One region of the Cupriavidus sp. FW306-1B-F12B genome, then DNA from elsewhere that is predicted to be linked to it. Evidence: predicted binding sites of a transcription regulator. Region 1 holds the regulator's gene; each other region holds the start of a gene.
The links. The regulator sigma-54, encoded in region 1, starts transcription at its own class of promoters, with help from an activator protein. The targets are predictions, from matches to a motif close to TGGCANGNAANCTGCTTT.
Positions count from the first base shown of each region.

Region 2: a site for sigma-54 is predicted at 3,225-3,242, ahead of AC3WLE_RS02420 (isopenicillin N synthase family dioxygenase). Genes of this name have one in related genera too.
Region 3: a site for sigma-54 is predicted at 2,281-2,298, ahead of AC3WLE_RS00265 (GTP cyclohydrolase II). Genes of this name have one in related genera too.

Region 1 covers NZ_JBYSXC010000009.1:59,162-65,330, forward strand. Annotated here, with positions in the region: gene rapZ (RNase adapter RapZ) at 1-175, opposite strand, end outside; gene AC3WLE_RS16630 (PsiF family protein) at 294-686, opposite strand; gene hprK (HPr(Ser) kinase/phosphatase) at 849-1,820, opposite strand; gene ptsN (PTS IIA-like nitrogen regulatory protein PtsN) at 1,902-2,357, opposite strand; gene hpf (ribosome hibernation-promoting factor, HPF/YfiA family) at 2,814-3,164, opposite strand; gene AC3WLE_RS16650 (RNA polymerase factor sigma-54) at 3,213-4,694, opposite strand; gene lptB (LPS export ABC transporter ATP-binding protein) at 4,829-5,629, opposite strand; gene lptA (lipopolysaccharide transport periplasmic protein LptA) at 5,698-6,169, opposite strand, start outside.
Region 2 covers NZ_JBYSXC010000001.1:537,624-543,792, forward strand. Annotated here, with positions in the region: gene AC3WLE_RS02410 (LysR family transcriptional regulator) at 275-1,210, shown strand; gene AC3WLE_RS02415 (superoxide dismutase family protein) at 1,328-1,906, shown strand; gene AC3WLE_RS02420 (isopenicillin N synthase family dioxygenase) at 2,011-3,009, opposite strand; gene AC3WLE_RS02425 (ABC transporter substrate-binding protein) at 3,553-4,593, shown strand; gene AC3WLE_RS02430 (phospholipase D family protein) at 4,768-6,169, shown strand, end outside.
Region 3 covers NZ_JBYSXC010000001.1:56,073-62,241, forward strand. Annotated here, with positions in the region: gene AC3WLE_RS00255 (substrate-binding domain-containing protein) at 1-327, opposite strand, end outside; gene AC3WLE_RS00260 (acyltransferase family protein) at 979-2,079, shown strand; gene AC3WLE_RS00265 (GTP cyclohydrolase II) at 2,356-3,594, shown strand; gene AC3WLE_RS00270 (URC4/urg3 family protein) at 3,591-4,913, shown strand; gene upp (uracil phosphoribosyltransferase) at 4,986-5,672, shown strand; gene AC3WLE_RS00280 (TetR/AcrR family transcriptional regulator) at 5,672-6,169, shown strand, end outside.

The sequences.
Region 1 (6,169 bases):
GGATGTCAGTGGCGACGCCCAGGTGCGTATAGCCCTGGCTGTCGAGATAGCGGGTCAGTTCCGGGATGAACTGAGCCGGCAGGTTGTCCACGCAGTAGTAGCCTGCGTCTTCGAGCACGTTCAGTGCGACGGACTTGCCGGAACCGGATATGCCGGTGATGAGGATGATGCGCATAGCACCTGAAGCATAGCATCACGTGATGAAGGCGTCATGACACCACGCGCAAAAGCAAGCATGGCGAACCTCGCGGTTCGCCATGCTTTTGGCGTCAGCTTGCTGAGCTGGTTGCGGCTCAGGCTGCCTTGGACAGGCATTCCTTCATGTAGGCCTTGTATTCGTCACCCTTCTTGCCCTTGCCCGACTTGCTGCAGGAGGCCATTTTCTCCTGCTGGGTCTTGGATGCGCCCTTGGACAGGCATTCCTTCATGAACGCCTTGCGTTCGTCGCCCTTCTTGCCGGCGGCTTGCGTATTGCAGGCCTTCATCTTGTCCTGCTGGGAATTGGCTGCGGGCTTGTCCGGGTTAGCCGGGGTGGCAGGCGTGGCAGGCATGGCCGGTGTTGCCGGGGCGGTGGCCGCTGGCTTGGCTGGCGTGGCGGGGGTTGCCGGCGTGGCAGTGGTCTGCGCAAATGCGCTGGCGGCGATCATCGGGGTGACCAGCGCGCACATCGCGATCAGTTTCTTCATGCTTGCTCTCCTGGGTGTGGAAAACTTCATGGCCGCGCGCCATTGCCGGCGTTGCAGCTTCCGTAACGGGCGCGATGCCCATTACAGCACAAAACGGAGCATGCCTGAAGAACGTTGACGTTCTGCGTCAACGTCGTTGTAAGCAAATGAAAACGCTGGCGCTCAGAGCAGGCGGCCCTGGCCGCGCGAAACCGCATCGGCCTGCATCGCGGCGCGCTGCCGGTCCATGAAGTCGCGCAGCGTATCGATGCCGCGCAGGCGCAGGATGGTGTTGCGCACCGCGGCCTCGACCAGCACGGCCAGGTTGCGCCCGGCCGCCACCTGGATCTTGACCATGTGGATCGGCAGGCCCAGCACGTCGAGGTATTGCGAATCGAGCGGCAGCCGCTCGAACTCGCCGTCATTGCGACGCACCAGCTGCACCACCAGCTTGATCTTCATCTTCCGGCGCACCGCGGTCTCACCGAAGATGGTCTTGATGTCGAGCAGGCCCAGGCCGCGTACTTCAAGCAGGTTCTGCAGCAGCGGCGGGCAGCGGCCTTCGATGAAATCCGGCCCCAGGCGCACGAAGTCTACGGCATCGTCGGCTACCAGCCCGTGGCCGCGCGAGATCAGTTCCAGGCCCAGTTCGCTCTTGCCCAGGCCCGATTCGCCCATGATCAGCACGCCCATGCCCAGGATGTCGAGGAATACCCCGTGCATGGTCACGCGCGGCGCGGAGATACGCGACAGGTACAGGCGCAGGTGGTCGATCACCGCGGCCGACGACACCGGCGTGGTGAACAGCGGCGTGGACGAGCGCGTGCAGCGCAGTTCCAGGTCGGGCGGCGGCTCCATGCCGTCGGCGATCACCAGGAAGGGCGGCTCCAGCAGGATCAGCTCGCCCATCTGGCGCTTGCGGGTCTCGTCGTCGAGCCGCTGGTAATAAGTGATCTCGGGCTTGCCGAGCACCTGGATGCGGTTGGGGTGGATCAGGTTCAGGTGGCCCACCAGGTCGGCGGCGGAGGTGGCTTCGCGGGCGAACTCCACGTCGAAGGCGCGGTCCGCACCTTCCAGGCCGGCCACCCACGAGAGTTTGATGTCGGCTGCGTTGTCGTCGAAGATGGACTGGGAGGTGACGCCGGTGAGTTCCATGCGGTATGACTGGTGGGGCGGTTTGCGAAGCGCCTCGGCGCCTGCCCGGTCTGGTGCCGGCCCGCTTGGGGGGTCAGGGGATCAGGGATGCCATGCGATCAGCAACTGATGGACGGCATCGGGCGTGGGCAGCGTGGCCAGCCCTTCACGCATGTCGCGGTCGGAAAGCAGTTGCGCGATTTCGGACAGGATTTCCAGGTGCTGCTGCGTAGCCTGTTCGGGCACCAGCAGGAAGATCAGCAGCGATACCGGCTTGCCATCGGGAGATTCGAACGGAATTGGTTCGGCCAGGCGCATGAACGCGGCCAGCGGCTGCTTCAGGCCCTTGATGCGGCCGTGCGGGATTGCCACGCCGGCGCCCAGGCCGGTGGATCCAAGCGACTCGCGCGCGAACAGGTTGTCCGTCACGATGGCGCGCGCCACACCATGGTTGTTTTCGAAGAGGAGCCCGGCCTGCTCGAACACACGCTTCTTGCTGGTGACGCTGACGTCGAGGGTGATGTTGCCGGGTGGCAGCAATTTGGCCAAACGATTCATGGGCGATGCGCAGGATTTCAGTTAGCGGGCGGACCGCCCCGCCGGGCAGTGGGCTGGCTCCGGCCTGCCGTTGGCCTGGCCGGAGGCGTCCGGCCCATTATAGAGCAGCGACTACTCCCGCATTGTGCAGCGCAACGGGGCAAGCCGGTGCAGAACGATACATGGTGATGCAATCGTGCCTCCGCGGCGGGGAGCCGGTGCACCGGTGCGGGGCACGGCCAGGATTCCCTCTCTTTGTATGGCGCAGCATACACCTTGGCGCAGCGCTTGCGAACACCCTTGCTCATTCGGGTGAAAAGCATTGGCTCCGGCGCCACAGCCGGGCCGCGCCGCCAGTGCGGGCGCGGCATGCCGGCGGCAACCGGGAACGCGAGGGCGCAAAAAAGCCGCGCTTCATGGCGCGGCTTGCCTGTTCAATCCTGATTCAGCAGCCCGCTGCGGGGCTGCCGGGCACGGTCATTGCTGCATTTGCGCTGCGGCCATCTGGTACTTGACCGCTTCGCGGTCGTGGCCTTGCACGCGATCCTTGTAGCGGATCACCTGACGGTCCAGCTTGTCGACGAGTGCGTCGATCGCTGCATACAGGTCTTCGTGATGCGCTTCGACAAAGATGTCCTTGCCCTTGAGATGTAGATTGATTTCCGCGTACTGACGCCGGTCCTTTTCCTTATGGTTGTCGACAGAGAGCAGCACACTAACGCCAATGACTTGATCGAAATGCCTGACGATTCGCTCCAGCTTCGTTTCCACGTACTCACGCAGAGGGGGCGTGATGTCCAGGTGGTGTCCACTGATCTTGAAGTTCATAGCGCTTCTCCTTCTGAAAGAGCCTCACCAGGCAGGCGGTGGGCTCGGCTACAAAGACTTGCGGAGATTGACTGCGGGGATCTTCAGGGCTTCGCGATACTTGGCAACGGTGCGGCGTGCGACAACGAAGCCTTGTTCGCCCAGCAGTTCGGCAATGCGACTGTCGGAAAGGGGATTCCTCGGGTCTTCGGCTCCTATCAGTTGCTTGATCAAGGCGCGGATGGCCGTTGATGAAGCCGCGCCACCGGTTTCGGTGGACACGTGGCTGCCGAAGAAGTACTTCAGTTCGAAAGTACCCATCGGCGTTGCCATATATTTATTGGTCGTCACCCGGGAGATGGTTGACTCGTGTAAACCCAGTGTATCGGCAATCTCCCGCAAAACCAAGGGGCGCATGGCGATTTCGCCGTGGCTGAAAAAGTTCTTTTGACGCTCGACAATGGCCTGCGAGACACGCAGGATTGTGTCGAACCTCTGCTGGATGTTCTTGATCAGCCAGCGCGCCTCCTGCAGCTTCTGCTGCAGCCCGGCGGTGCCGGACTCACCCTTCGCGCCACGCAGGATTTGTGCATACATGTCATTGATGCGCAGCCTCGGCATCACATCCGGATTGAGCTGCGCGATCCAGCCGCCGCCACCCTTGCGCACGAACACGTCCGGCACCACGAAGTCCGCCTCCGGGCGGCTGTATGCATGGCCGGGGTAGGGCGCCAGCGAGCGGATCAGTTCGTGTGCGGACTTCAGCGCCGCTTCATCGACCTGCAGCGCCTTCTTCAGCCGCGTGTAGTCGCGTACTGCGAGCAACTCCAGGTGGTTGGTCACGATGTTCAGGGCCAGTTCGCGCTGCGGGTGCGTCAGGCGCCGCAACTGCAGGGCCAGGCACTCGGCGGCGTTGCGCGCGCCCACGCCGGGCGGGTCGAAGCTCTGCAGCAGCGTGAGGATGGCGTGGACTTCCTCGATCTCGAACTCGAGTTCTTCCGGCAACTCCGTGCAGATTTCCTCAAGCGATGCGCTCAGGTAGCCATCATCGTCGAGTGATTCGATCAGGAAGATGGCCAGGCCCTTGTCGCGCGCGGAGATCTTCAGCGGCGTGAGCTGTTCCATCAGGTACTCGCGCAGCGTGGGCTCGGCTTCACGCAGCTGCATCGGCGTTTTTTCATCCTCGTCGCCCTGGGGGCGGCGGGCAAAGTCGTCCAGGCTCCAGTCGCCGCTGCCATAGTCGTCGCCGTTGCCGCTGTCGCCATAGCTGTCGTCGTCAGCCGCGCCATCGGCGCGGGCCTCGCCATTGCCCTGCGGCTCTGCCGGCGCGGGCGCCGGTGCGCTCTGCAGGTTGACCGAGCCGTCGGCCGCAACGCGCAGCGGGCTTTCGATCCAGTCGTTCTCACGTTCGAGCAGAGGGTTTTCCGTCAGCGCCTGTTCGACCTCTTGCTGCAGTTCCAGCGTGGAAAGCTGCAGCAGCCGGATCGACTGCTGCAGTTGCGGGGTCAGGGCCAGATGCTGGGAAAGGCGGAGCTGTAGCGACGGTTTCATGCGACCTATTCTATGCGCATCTTTCCGTTGTTGGAACGGAAATTGCTATCGCTTATGCGGTCTGATCGCTGCTGGCTGTGGCAGGCCCACGTGCGCCCGCGAATAGGCCTGCCGCTCCATGGCAGGCCGCTGCATCACATGCGGAAGTTCTCGCCCAGGTAGACGCGCCGCACTGCGTCATTGGCGATGATTTCCTCGGGCTGGCCCGCGGCCAGCACCGTGCCTTCGCTGATGATGTAGGCGTGGTCGCAGATGCCGAGCGTCTCGCGCACGTTGTGGTCGGTGATCAGCACGCCGATATTGCGCGCCTTGAGGAAGCTGACGATGCGCTGGATCTCGCCCACGGCGATCGGGTCCACGCCGGCGAAGGGTTCGTCCAGCAGGATGAAGCGCGGCGACGACGCCAGCGCGCGCGCGATTTCCACGCGGCGGCGCTCGCCGCCCGACAGCGACAGCGCCGGGTTGTTGCGCAGGTGCGCGATCTGCAGGTCGTCGAGCAGCGAATCGAGGCGGCGCTCGATCTCGGCCTTGGCCAGCGGCTTGCCCTTGTCCAGCTGCAGCTCCAGCACCGCGCGGATGTTCTCTTCGACGTTGAGCTTGCGGAATACCGAGGCTTCCTGCGGCAGGTACGACAGCCCCATGCGCGCGCGCTCGTGGATCGGCAGGCCGCTGATGTGGTCGCCGTCGAGCACGATATCGCCTTCGTCCAGCGCCACCAGGCCCACGATCATGTAGAACGACGTGGTCTTGCCCGCGCCGTTGGGCCCGAGCAGGCCGACCACCTCGCCGCTCTTCACGTCGAGCGAGACGTCCTTGACCACCGTGCGCGAGCCATAGCGCTTCTTCAGGTGGCGCACGACCAGGGTGCTGCCGCCGGCAAGGACGGTGGAGGCTTCGACGGAAGGCTTGTCGGCGATGGTTGCGGTATCGGTCATTGGCACAGTCTGGCGTTCAGGCGTTTCCGGCGCCGGCCGCATGCGATGCACGCAGCCGGCGCCAGGCGTCAGGGTTTGTTGGCAGGCGCGGGCGCTGGCTTCAGGTCCAGCGGCGAGCCGCTGCTGCCCGTGGCGCCGGCCTTCTGGTCCTGGCGCGGCGACAGCACCGCGCGTACGCGGCCGGACGGATTGGCGGCCGCGGCGTCGCCGCTGCCGCCGCCGGCAGCCGTGTAGAACTCCTTGCGGCTGTCGTAGGTCAGCACCGCGCCGCGGATCTCGTCGACCTGCTTGGCGCCCTGCAGGCGCGCCATGCGGGCATTGCCGATCAGCTTGGAGTACTCCTGCTTGCCGTCGTACTCGATGCGGTCGCCCCAGCCGTCGATGTATTCGTCGACGCCTTCGCGCTTCTGCCGGATGTAGGCCTGCTTGCCCGGCTTGGCGGTGGCCACCGCGAACTGGTAGCCCTCGGGATCGGTGCGCAGTTCGGCGGCGTCGGACTTCAGGATCATGGTGCCCTTGGTCAGCACCACGTTGCCGGTC
Region 2 (6,169 bases), on a different contig from region 1:
ATAATCGCAAACCGCCCCGCCATGCCACTGAAACCGCATATCCCCACGCATGACAAGGTCTTGGATTTTGTGATTCACTGCGGCTCTCGGCACGCGCGGCGGTCTGCCAGGCCGGTGCGCGCCCGATCAGAAATCCATGCCGGAACCCGCGCCCAGCCAGCGCGCAGTCCCTGTACCAGCCAGCCGGCAGACTCCCCACAACAACAACCAGCATGGCCACGTGCGTCACGAGCGCGCGCGGCACGCCGTTCGGATCTATCGTCGGAACCTCATCATGGACCGTCTCGTATCAATGCAGGCATTCACCCGGGTCGTTGACGTCGGCAGCTTTGCGCGCGCCGCGGAATCGATGGACTTGCCCAAGGCCACGCTGACCCGCCTGATCCAGAACCTGGAAACCCACCTGGGCGTCAAGCTGCTGCACCGGACCACGCGCCGCATCAGCGTGACCAACGACGGCGCGGCCTATTACGAACGGTGCGTGCGCATCCTGGCCGATGTCGAGGAAGCGGAGCAGTCACTGACGCGGCAGAACAACTCGCCGCGCGGCACGCTGTCGGTGGACACCACCGCGGGGCTGGCGCAGCTGGTGCTGGTGCCCCACCTGCACGAATTCTTCCAGGCCTACCCGGACCTGAAGCTGGACCTGACCATCAACGGCAAGCCGATCGACCTGCTGCAGGAAGGCGTGGACGTGGTGCTGCGCGTGGGCACGCCGGTCGAGGAATCCATGGTGGCTCGCCGCATCGGCCATGTGCAACTGGCGTTCTACGCCTCGCCGATCTACCTGAACCGCTTCGGCATCCCCCACGACCTGGCCGAACTGGCCCAGCACAAGGCGGTCAATTTCCTTTCCAACCGCACCGGCCGTGAGATGCCATGGCCCATGGCACGCGGCATGGAGCGCAGCGAGGTGCTGCTGCCGTCGGCCATCTCCACCAACGATGCCGATGTCTACATGGGCTGCGCGCTGGAAGGCCACGGCGTGGCACGGGTCTCGCGCGCCATGGCCGAGCCCTATGTGGCCAGCGGCCGGCTGGTGGAGGTCATGACCGACTGGCAGACCGAAGAACTGCCGATCTCGGCGATGTATCCGCAGAACCGGCACCTGTCGGCCAAGGTGCGGGTGTTCGTCAACTGGGCGGCGGACCTGTTCTCGCGCCACCCGCACTTTGGTGCGGCACAGCAGCGGCTGGCGGTCGCGGCCTAATGGCGTGATTGGCTAGTATCCGCAGTTAGTGCGGTATGTAGGACAAAACCGGAAATCGGCCTGGCGCCGGCCAGCCTATACTGTTTCTTCCGAAATCATGACAAGAAGAGGAGTCCGATGAAACAAGTGCTTACCCCCCTGGCGGCCTGCATTGCCGCGACCATTGCACTGGCCGGCTGCGCCGGCTCCGGCAAGACCTCCTCGTCTGCGGCCAGCGCGTCCGCCGCCAGCACCAGCACCGGCAGCAGCGCCAAGGCGACGGCCACGCTCCAGCCCAAGAGCGGCGCCAATACCGCCGGCACCGTGACCTTCCAGCAGCAGCCCGGCGGCGTGATGATGACCGCGGCGATCACCGGCCTGCCGCCCAACTCCGTGCACGGCTTCCACGTCCATGAGAAGGGCGACTGCTCCGCGCCTGATGCGATGAGCGCGGGCGGCCACTTCAACCCGACCGGCAAGCCCCACGGCCAGATGACCATGCCCGACCACCATGCCGGCGACATGAACAACGTCACCGCGGACGCCAGCGGCAACGTTCGCGTCAGCATGCTGCTGCCGGACCTGACCGTTGGCACGGGCGCCAACGGGGTGATCGGCCGCGCGGTGGTGGTACACAAGGACCCGGACGACTACAAGACGCAGCCGACCGGTAATGCGGGCGGGCGGATCGCTTGCGGGGTGGTGGCGGCTTCGTAAGGTAGGAATAGCGAACCAAGAACTCCTGCGAACCCGCCGGGGTTCTCCCTCTCCCGCAAGCGGGAGAGGGGAGCAAACCGTCGGCATGGAAATTCTTCCGCGCCTCAATACCCCTTGAAATTCGCATTCACCCGCTGCCGCAGGTAATCCCCCGCGCTGATCGGCGGATACTTGCCGCCCGGCCCTTCGATCATCGCACCGCGGTTGGCCTGGCAGAAGAACGCCATGCTGTAGCGCGGGCCCATGTAGTCATCCGGCGCGGGATTGCGCACGCGATGGAAGTTCGACGGCAGCCGGTCGTCGCTCCAGCGCATCAGCATGTCGCCGATATTGCAGGTGATGACTTCCTCGTCCGGCTCGATCGGGGTCCATGCCTGCGCCTCCATCTCCTTGCCGGGGCAGACCTGCAGCCCGCCCTGGCCGGGGCGCTGGAACAGCAGCGTCAGGCAATCGAAATCCGTATGCGCACCGGCGCGCCAGAGCTCCAGCTTGTCGCGCAGTTCGGGCGGGATCGCGTAGTAGTGCAGCAGCCGCAGCGTGCTCTGGTAGTCCGGCGCCCGCGGATCGTGCGCCTGCGTGAAGAAGTCGCTGGCAAAGCCGAGCTTGCCGGCGAAGCATGACAGCACCTTCATGCCCACCTCCCAGCATTGCGCCTCGAAGGCAAGCATGGTGGCGCGGAAGCCTTCCAGTTCGTCATCGCCGGGCCACAGCCCGGCCATGTGCGGGCGCGTGATCTGGTAGGACTCCTTCTGGTCCGGGGTGCCGGTCGAGGGGCGCACCTGCGCGCGGCTTTCCCAGCCGGCGTTGTTGGCCTTCTGCAGCGGGTATTGCGCCTTGACGGCGTCAGGCAGCGCGAAGAAGCGCTCGGTCATGGCAAAGGCTTCGCGCACGCTGGCCAGGTCGATGCCGTGGTTGGCGATCTGGAAGAAGCCGACGTCTACCGATGCCTGCCACAGTTCGTCAGCGATTTGCGGCTTGCGCCGCGCGTAGTCAGACAGGTCGATGCGGCGGATCTCGCGCCGGCGGGTTTCCGAACCGAACGCGCCCATGCGCGATTCGCGATGGAGTTCGGCCAGGGCGTAGGCGGTGTCTGGTTGGCTCATGGTGTTCCTTGTGCAAAGCGGATCAGGGATTGGCCCCTCGCCGGCACAGGCAGACCACCCATGGCAACGCACGCCGGGACAACGCGCTCCTGAGGTCGCCTGTGCCAGCCTGCGCGATGGCGCGGGGCACGGACTTCAAGAGCAATTCCCGGCCATCCGGCGCGCGTCTGCGACGCCCCGCGCGGATGGTGAACGCTTCTACTCTTGCCCGAGGTCATGCAGGTTCCGGGCCAGGGGTTTTGCACCGGGATCGCAGCGATTGCGCCGGGGCTTGCGCCGTGATGGCGCATTCGGGGCAACGGCTTGGTGCATGGCGCCGCGCAGCGCCCGGCACGGATCCTGCTGAAACCGCAGCGGAGTAGAAGCGTTCAGCGGCACGCCGCCCGGAAATTGCTCCCGATGATGTGCACGGTCCCCGCGCATGCCCTGGCCGCATGCCGGCGCGGCATGGTGCCGGCGTCCCGGGAGGCCACGCTCGCCTTCCGCACTCGCGCCACCCGCCCGCGCACGCATCGTCCAGTGACATTCGTTCCGGAGAAAGACATGCGTCGCCGTTCCTTCCTGCGCGCCACTGGCGCCACCGCCCTGCTTGCCGCCGCCCCGTTCGCGGTGCCCCATGTCCGCGCGGCGGGCTCGCTGCAGAAGTTCAAGTTCAATCTCGGCTGGAAGGTGGAAGCCTCGGGCGCGGGGTTCCTGCTGGCGCACCAGCGCGGCTACTACAAGGACGCCGGGCTGGACGTCACCATCGATACCGGCAACGGCTCGGCTTCGGCCATCAGCCTGGTCGCGGGCGGCGCCTATGACTGCGCCTCGGCCGACCTGGCGGCGATGATCGAATTCAACACCACCAATCCGTCCGCCGCGCTCAAGGCGGTAGCCATCCAGTACGACCTCAATCCGAACGCGATCCTGGTGCGCAAGGGCAGCGGCATCGTCAGGCCAGCGGACCTGGCCGGCAAGTCCATCCTGGGCCAGCCGTTCAATGCCTCGCGCAAGCTGTTCCCGGTCTTCGCCAGGGCGCAGGGCTTCGACCCCGGCGGCGTGAAGTGGGAGAGCGTCACGCCCGATATCGGTGACACGCGCTTCGTCAAGGGCGACTTCGATGCCGCCGCCTACTTCTTCTTCACCGGCCTGGTGAACCTGAAGGCGCGCGGCATGGGGCCAGAGAAGATCACCGTGTTCCGCTTCTCGGACTACGGCATGAAGTCCTACGGCAACGGGCTGGTAGCCAACCGCAAGAGCATGACATCCGATCCGGAGGTGATGAAGGCCTTCGTCAAGGCCTCGACCCGCGGCTGGCTCGACGCCATTGCCGATCCCGCCGCGGGCGGTGCCGCGGTCAAGGCGCGCGAGCCGCTGGCCGACCAGGCGCTGGAGACTGAGCGCCTGCGCCTGATTGTCGACGGCACCATGAAGACGCCCGACACCCGGCGCGACGGCTGGGGCGCGGCCACGCCGGCACGGCTGCAGGCAACGCTGGATGAAACCGTCGGCGCCTTCGGCATCAAGGCGCCGCTGACGGTGGCGGACATCTGGACTGACCAGTTCCTGCCCGCGCCATCAGACCGCCGCCTCAAGGCGTAAGGAGAGCACGCCCGTCTGTATATCGTCCCTGGCCTGGGCGATGCGCCGGAGCCCCGTGGCGCGCCAACACTTCCCGCTCCCGGTGCGTAATTAAGCCCGCGGCCCGCGCGGCATGGCAACATGGCGGCATTGCCGTAACGATCGGCCCCCGCGAGGGGTCCGACAGGACCCGCCATGCCATCGCCGACAGACGCCGCGTTCGCCCCCCACCGCCGCCTGCGCGCCAATTCGCTGCTGCTGTGCTGCGCCGCCCTGCTCGGCGGCTGCGCCTTGCCGCCGCTGGATCACCGCACCGAATCCTTTGCGCTGACGCCCGCCGAATCCCAGGCCACGCCGCTGGGCCAGGCGGTGGCCGGCGAAGTGGCGGGCCATCCGGGCCTGAGCGGCATCCATCCGCTCGACAATGCCTACGCCGCCTTTGCCGCGCGCGTGCATCTGGCGCGCACCGCGCAGCGCACGCTCGACGTCCAGTACTACATCTGGCGCGACGACCTGACCGGCACCCTGCTGCTGGAAACGTTGCATGAAGCCGCCGACCGCGGCGTGCGCGTGCGCCTGCTGCTTGACGACAACGGCATCGCCGGCATGGACGAATGGCTGGCGGCCATGGACGCGCATCCGCAGGTCGAGGTGCGGCTCTTCAACCCGTTCGTGATCCGCCACCCCAAGGCGCTCAATTTCCTGACTGATTTCCGGCGCCTGAACCGGCGCATGCACAACAAGTCCTTCACCGCCGACGGCGTCGCCACCATCATCGGCGGGCGCAATGTCGGCGACGAATACTTCGGCGCCACCGATGGCGTGCTGTTTGCCGACCTCGACGTGATCGCCATCGGGCCCGCGGCCGGCGACGTGGCGCACGATTTCGACCGCTACTGGTCGAGTGCGTCGGCCTATCCGGTGGACCGGCTGGTGCCGCCGGTCAGTGTCGAACGGCTGCAGGCGCTGGCCAGCAAGGCCCGTGCAGTCGAGCAGACCCCCGCTGCCGCAGCCTACCTGGCCGCGGTGCGCGACCTGCCTGACGTGCAGCGGATGCTGGACGGCACGCTGCGGTTCCAGTGGGCGAAAACGCGCATGGTCAGCGACAACCCGGCCAAGGCGCTCGGCGAGGCATCGCGCAACACCCTGGTGGCGCACCAGCTGCGTGAAATCCTGGGCGACCCGCAGCGCGAGCTTGACCTGGTCTCGCCCTACTTTGTGCCATCGACGGGCGGCACGTCCTATTTCGCCGACATGGCCAGGCGCGGCGTGGCGGTGCGCGTGCTGACCAATGCGCTGGAAGCCACCGACGTGGCCGCCGTGCATTCGGGCTATGCCAAGCGGCGCAAGGCGCTGCTGGAAGCCGGCGTGGACCTGTATGAGCTGCGCCGCTCGGCCGCGCCCGGCAAGAAGGAAGAGCGCGCCGGCCCCTTTGGCAGCTCGGGCTCCAGCCTGCATGCCAAGACCTTTGCCGTCGACGGCACCCGGGTCTTCGTGGGCTCGTTCAATTTCGACCCGCGCTCGGCCACGATCAACACCGAACTGGGCTTCGTCATCGACAGCCCGGATCTGGCTGGCCGGATCGAATCCACCTTCG
Region 3 (6,169 bases), on a different contig from region 1:
CGCTTCCTCGATGCCGTGCCAGCATTCGGCGAACACCGCGTTTTCCAGCGTTGGCAGCATCACGCCGATCATGCGGGTCTGCTGGGCGCGCAGCTTGCTGCCCAGCAGGTTGGGGCGAAAGCTGAGCCGGCGCGCCGCCTCGCGCACGCGCTGCGCCGTGCTGTCGCGGACCAGGTGCGGGCTGCTGAACACGCGCGATGCGGTGGCGAGCGACACCCGCGCGGCTTGCGCCACGTCGATCAGGGTGGCGCCACCTGTCGTGTCGGGCCTGCCCCCCGCTGGATCTTTGCGATTCACGCTTGCAGCTCCGGATGAAAACGTTTTCATTGAAGGTGGAAAAAACGGGGCGTCAAGACATTCCGTCGCTGCACTGCCGCAGAAGGCGGCTGGCGGACGGGTGCCTGCACCCTGTCTGGATGGCATTTTGTTTGGGGTGGATGACAGGGGGATGACATCCGGGTGCAAGGGCCGGATGCCGGCCGCGTAGGAAAAACGCCGCCTACGGAGTGCGCACCGCAGGTCGCGTGTCGCGTACCGTGGTCGGGGCGGGGTACACGTCGTCGCTGGGCGCAATCGGCTGACGCGGCGGTGGCGGGGTCGCCGCGGTATCCCGGGGGACTCCCTCGCAGCCCGCCAGGGCCGCGGCCAGAAGGGCGATGAGGGAGCACTCAGCCAAGCCGCAACGGAAGGCGTGACCGGTGCGGGGGAAGTGCGTGCGGCGCTGCATAAGCGGCCCCAAAGTGGCAATCCTGGATCTAGCTTAGCCTACTGGCGCACAACGAAACGCCCCTTCAATGGGTGGTTCAAGCCTGACGTCCCCCGTATCTATCCTGCAGGTGTATTGGGCCGCGACGGCAAACTCGCAACATGCCGGGGCAGTGTGTAACGAATCTCCATGTAGTGGCGTACGCGCCATATTGAAGTCGGTGCAAGCAGGTAGAATTGCCCCCTCCGTGCAATCGCAACATTCCTATAACAATGAGCCCCCGTCCGTCGCGCCTGCCGTGCATTGACGCCCTGAAAGCAATCAGCTCCCAGTTGATCGTGCTCCATCACCTGGCCTTCTATGGCCCGATGTCCGATACCGCGTATCGGCTGGCCCCGGGGCTGGTGGACTGGCTGTACGACTACGCCCGCATCGCCGTGCAGGTCTTCCTGGTGGTCAGCGGTTTCCTCGCCGCGCGCAGCCTGGCGCCGCATGGCCGGCTGGAGATCAGCCAGCATCCGCTGCTGGTGCTGTGGCGGCGCTACCAGAAGCTGGTGGTGCCCTTTGCCGCGGCGCTGCTGCTCAGCATCGCCGGTGCCGCCCTGGCGCGCCAATGGATGGTGCATGATTCGATCCCCGCGCCGCCCGGCCTGCTGCAGTTCCTGGCGCACGTGACGTTGCTGCATAACGTGCTCGATGTCGACGCGCTCTCGGCCGGGGTCTGGTACGTGGCCATCGACCTGCAGCTGTTTGCGCTGCTGCTGGGCGCGCTGTGGGCCGCGCGCGCCGCGGCGTGCGGGAAAGCGCCGGCGGGTGCCGGGGTCAGCATTGGCATCGTGGCGCTGGTGGCAGTGGCGTCGCTGTTCTGGTTCAACCGCGATGCCGCGTGGGATATCTGGGCGCTGTACTTCTTCGGCGCCTATGGCATGGGGGCGCTGGCCTACTGGGCGTCCAACCCCGGTCGCCCGGTGTTGCCGCTGCTGGTCCTCGGCGCGGTGGCGTTGGCGGCGCTGGCCTTCGATTTCCGGCTGCGCATCGCGGTGGCGCTGGCCACTGCGCTGCTGCTGGCGGTGGCGCGCCGCGGCGGCTGGCTGGAGCGCTGGCCGCGGGCGCGCGTGGTCGGCTTCTTCGGGCGCATTTCCTATTCGGTGTTCCTGGTTCACTTTCCGGTCTGCCTGCTGGTCAACGCGCTGGTGTCGAACCTGGCGCCAGGCCGGCCGGTGCTGAACGCGCTCGGCATGGTTGCAGCATGGGCGCTCAGCAATGTGGCCGGCGCGTTGTTCTATCGCTACATCGAAAGCGCCCGGCCGTTGGCGGCGCTGCGTGCGCTGCTGGGCAACGGCCGCGACCGCGCCAGCCGGCAACGCGTGTAACGTTTGCAGGCACGGTCGTGCAGCGGTGGTACGGCTTCTCCCGGACGGCGCCGTGCCAGCATGGCCGTGCGCGCTTCTTGTTGGTGCTTGTGCACCCGTTATGCCACGCCGCCTGCACGCCATGCGTGCATGCCGCCCGCCCGAACTTGCGTTCGGCGCCACACACATCGGAGCAACACTCGCGTAAACGGCATTGGGCGATGGCACAAAGGTTGCCTAGTATGGAATCGTAAACCTGACCATTTGGTCAGGATTCCATCGGGAACCGAGGGTGCCATGTCCGACCATATCGTCCTGACCTCGCACGCACGCCGCGACAAGCCGGCCGAGCCTATCCACTGGGGCGCCCCCACGGCGGCCGAGCGCGGGCCGGTCATTGCCAGCCTGGCGAATCCGGCGCAGCGCAATGTGATCGGTACTCACGCAGGTGCCTACGCGATCTACCGGGCCCTGGCGGTTGCCGCGGGCGCATTGCAGCGCGACCATCGCACCGACCTGACCGATACCGCGCCGGCGGAGGCCATCGGCCCGCATCCGCAGTGGGGCGACCCGGAGAAAATTGTCTCGCTGGATCCCTGGGGCCACCTGGTTTCCACTGTGTTTGCCGACCGCATCGCGGCCGGCGTGGATATCCGCCCGACCATCGCCGTCACCCGCGCGCATATCAACATGCCGGAGCTGATGTCGGCCATCGCGGCCGGCCGGCTCAAGCCCGACGGCGACATCCTCCATGCCAACGGCGATGTGCGCGTGACCAAGGCTGCGGTCGATCCGGTCTGGTACCTGCCCGGGCTGGCGGCCCGTTTCGGCATCAAGGAAAGCGTGCTGCGCCGCAGCCTGTTCGAGCAGACCGGCGGCATGTTCCCGGAACTGGTGACGCGGCCGGACCTGAAGGTGTTCCTGCCGCCCATCGGCGGCATGACGCTGTATTTCTTCGGCGACGTGAGCCAGCTGGGCAAGCCCGAAACCCGCGTGGCCTGCCGCGTGCACGATGAATGCAACGGATCGGATGTGTTCGGGTCAGACATCTGTACCTGCCGGCCGTATCTGGCACATGGCATCGAGGTGTGCATCGAGATGGCGCAGCAGGGCGGTGTCGGGCTGGTGGTCTACAACCGCAAGGAGGGCCGCGCGCTGGGCGAGGTGACCAAGTTCCTGGTCTACAACGCACGCAAGCGGCAGGTGGGCGGCGACCGTGCCGAGACTTACTTTGCCCGCACCGAATGCGTGGCAGGCGTGCAGGACATGCGTTTCCAGGAGCTGATGCCGGATGTGTTCCACTGGTTGGGCATCCGCCGCATCGACCGCTGGGCGTCGATGAGCAACATGAAGCATGGCGCGCTGGTGGCGCAGGGCATCGAGGTGGTCGAGCAGGTGGCCATCCCCGAGACCCTGATTCCCGCCGACGCCCGTGTCGAGATCGATGCCAAGGTGGCCGCGGGCTACTTTACGCACTACACGCCGCCGGATGCGAACGAACTGGCCCTGGCAAAGGGCAGGGGGTTGAACGAATGACGATGTTTCCCGAGGATGGCAAGCCCGGCATGGACCGCCAGGGCACAGGTAACGAGATGCGGCCGGGTGCCGGCTGGCTGAGCCCGGTGCCGGAAGGGCATCCCGCTTCGGCGCTGCTGTGTGCCGAGGCGGTGCGCACGCATTGCGCGGCGGTCACCGAGCACGTGGCCAGCGGCGCGTCCGAACTTTTCACCTGGCATCCGGACCGCGTGCATGCCATTGCCGACTATGTCGCCAGCACCATCCGCCAGCGCTATCCGGACCTGCAGGTGCCGTACCACAGCCGCTGGCGCCATTTTGAAAGCGCCGGCGTCGACCAGCGCGCGGACCGCTGGCAGGTGCTGTGCGAGCGTGCCGCGCTGAGCGGGCCCGAGCACCGCGAGGAGCGCGCCCGCATCGGCATCGACCTGGTGATTCCAAGCGTGTTGCTCGATGCCGGTGCCGGCCCTGACTGGCGTTACCGCGATCCGGCCAGCGACCTGGTGCTGACGCGCTCGGAAGGGCTGGGCGTGGCCAGTTTCGACCTGTTCGCGCGCGGCGGCTTCTCGGCCGCGCCGGGCGATCCGCTGCGCGCGGACGCCGAGCGGCTGCAGCGCATCGATGCCGACAGCATCGCCCACGCCTTCCAGGTCGCGCAGCACAACCCGCTGGTGGGGCTGGAAGGCCGCGCCGGCCTGCTGCGCCGCCTGGGCGAGGTGATGGAGGCGACCCCGGCGCTGTTCGGCCGGCCGGCGCGGCTGGGCAACCTGTACGACTACCTGAAGGCGCATGCGGTCAACGGGCAGCTCGACGCCCGCTTCCTGCTGCGCACGCTGCTGGTCGGCCTGGGGCCGGTATGGCCGGGGCGGATCATTGTCGAAGGCGTGTCGCTGGGCGACTGCTGGCGGCATCCGGCCGCGCCGGGCGGGCTGGTGCCGTTCCACAAGCTCACGCAATGGCTGACCTATTCGCTGCTGGAGCCGCTGGAGGACGCCGGCCTGACCGTGACCGGGCTGGACGCGCTGACGGGCCTGCCCGAATACCGCAACGGCGGCCTGCTCTACGACTTCGAGCTGATGGTGCCGCGCGACCCCGGCTTTGCCGCCGTGCCGCATGCGGTGGATGAGCCCGTGATCGTCGAATGGCGCGCGCTGACCGTGACCGGCCTGGACCTGGTGGCCGACGGCGTGCGCCAGGCGCTTGGCTTGCAGGAAGAAAATTTCCCGCTGGCGCGCGTGCTCGAAGGCGGCACCTGGGCGGCGGGGCGCCGCATTGCCGCCAAGCGGCGCCCGGGTGGCGCGCCGCCGTTCGCCATCATCAGCGACGGCACCGTGTTCTGAGCAAGTCGGCCGCCAGGCGGCCGACGTTGCCGGCAGGCATTGCATGTGAAACCTGGCATCAGGAGCGTCACCATGAACGACATGTCCGCTGTTCCCGCTGTTGATACATTCGATGCCGATGCTGCCGGCCTGGCCGGCGTGCTGGTCGTCGACCACCCGCTGGTGCAGCACAAGGTCACCCTGGTGCGCAGCGAGGACACCACCACCGACAACTTCCGCCGGCTGGTGCGTGAAATCAGCCAGTTGCTGACCTACGAAGCCACGCGCGACCTGGCCATGGAGACGGTCGCCATCCGCACGCCGATCGCGCCGATGCAGTCGCGGGTGCTGTCGGGCAAGAAGCTGTGCCTGGTGTCGATCCTGCGCGCCGGCAACGGCTTTATCGACGGCATGCTGGAGCTGCTGCCGGCGGCGCGCGTCGGGCATATCGGCCTGTACCGCGACCCCGAGACGCTGGAGCCGATCGAGTACTACTTCAAGATGCCGGAAGACATCCAGGAGCGCATGGTGATCGTGGTGGACCCGATGCTGGCCACCGGCAACTCGGCCATCGCCGCGCTGAACCGCCTGAAAGAGGCCGGCGTCACCACCATGAAGTACGTGTGCCTGATCGCCTCGCGCCCGGGGCTGCGCGCGCTGCGCGCGGCGCACCCTGAGGTCGGCATCGTCACCGCGGCCATCGACGACACGCTCAACGAGCACGGCTATATCGTGCCCGGGCTGGGCGACGCCGGCGACCGCCTCTACGGCACGCGCTGATGGACACGCAGGCCAGCGCCGCGGCGCGGCGCCCGCTGCCCGCGTGCGATGCGCCGGGCGGGCGCATCCGGCAGGAGAACCAGGCCATGATCCTGCGCGCGGCCGAGCATGTCTTTGCGCGCGCGGGCTTTGCCGGCGCCACCATGGCCGAGATCGCGGTGCGCGCCGGGGTGCCCAAGTCCAACCTGCATTACTACTTCCGCACCAAGCAGGCGTTGTACCGTGCCGTGCTGGCGCATACGCTGCAGCTGTGGCTGTCGGAGACCGACATCATCCGCGCCGAGCTGCCACCGCAGGTGGCGCTGGAACAATACATCCGCGCCAAGATGCGGCTGTCGGCCAGTCATCCGGATGCGTCGCGCGTATTTGCCAATGAACTGCTGCACGGCGCGCATGAGATCGGCGAGGTCCTGCGGCAGGTGCTGCGCGAACTGGTGTCGCGCAAGGCCGCGGTGGTGCAGCAGTGGATCGACCGCGGCCAGATGGCGCCGGTCGAC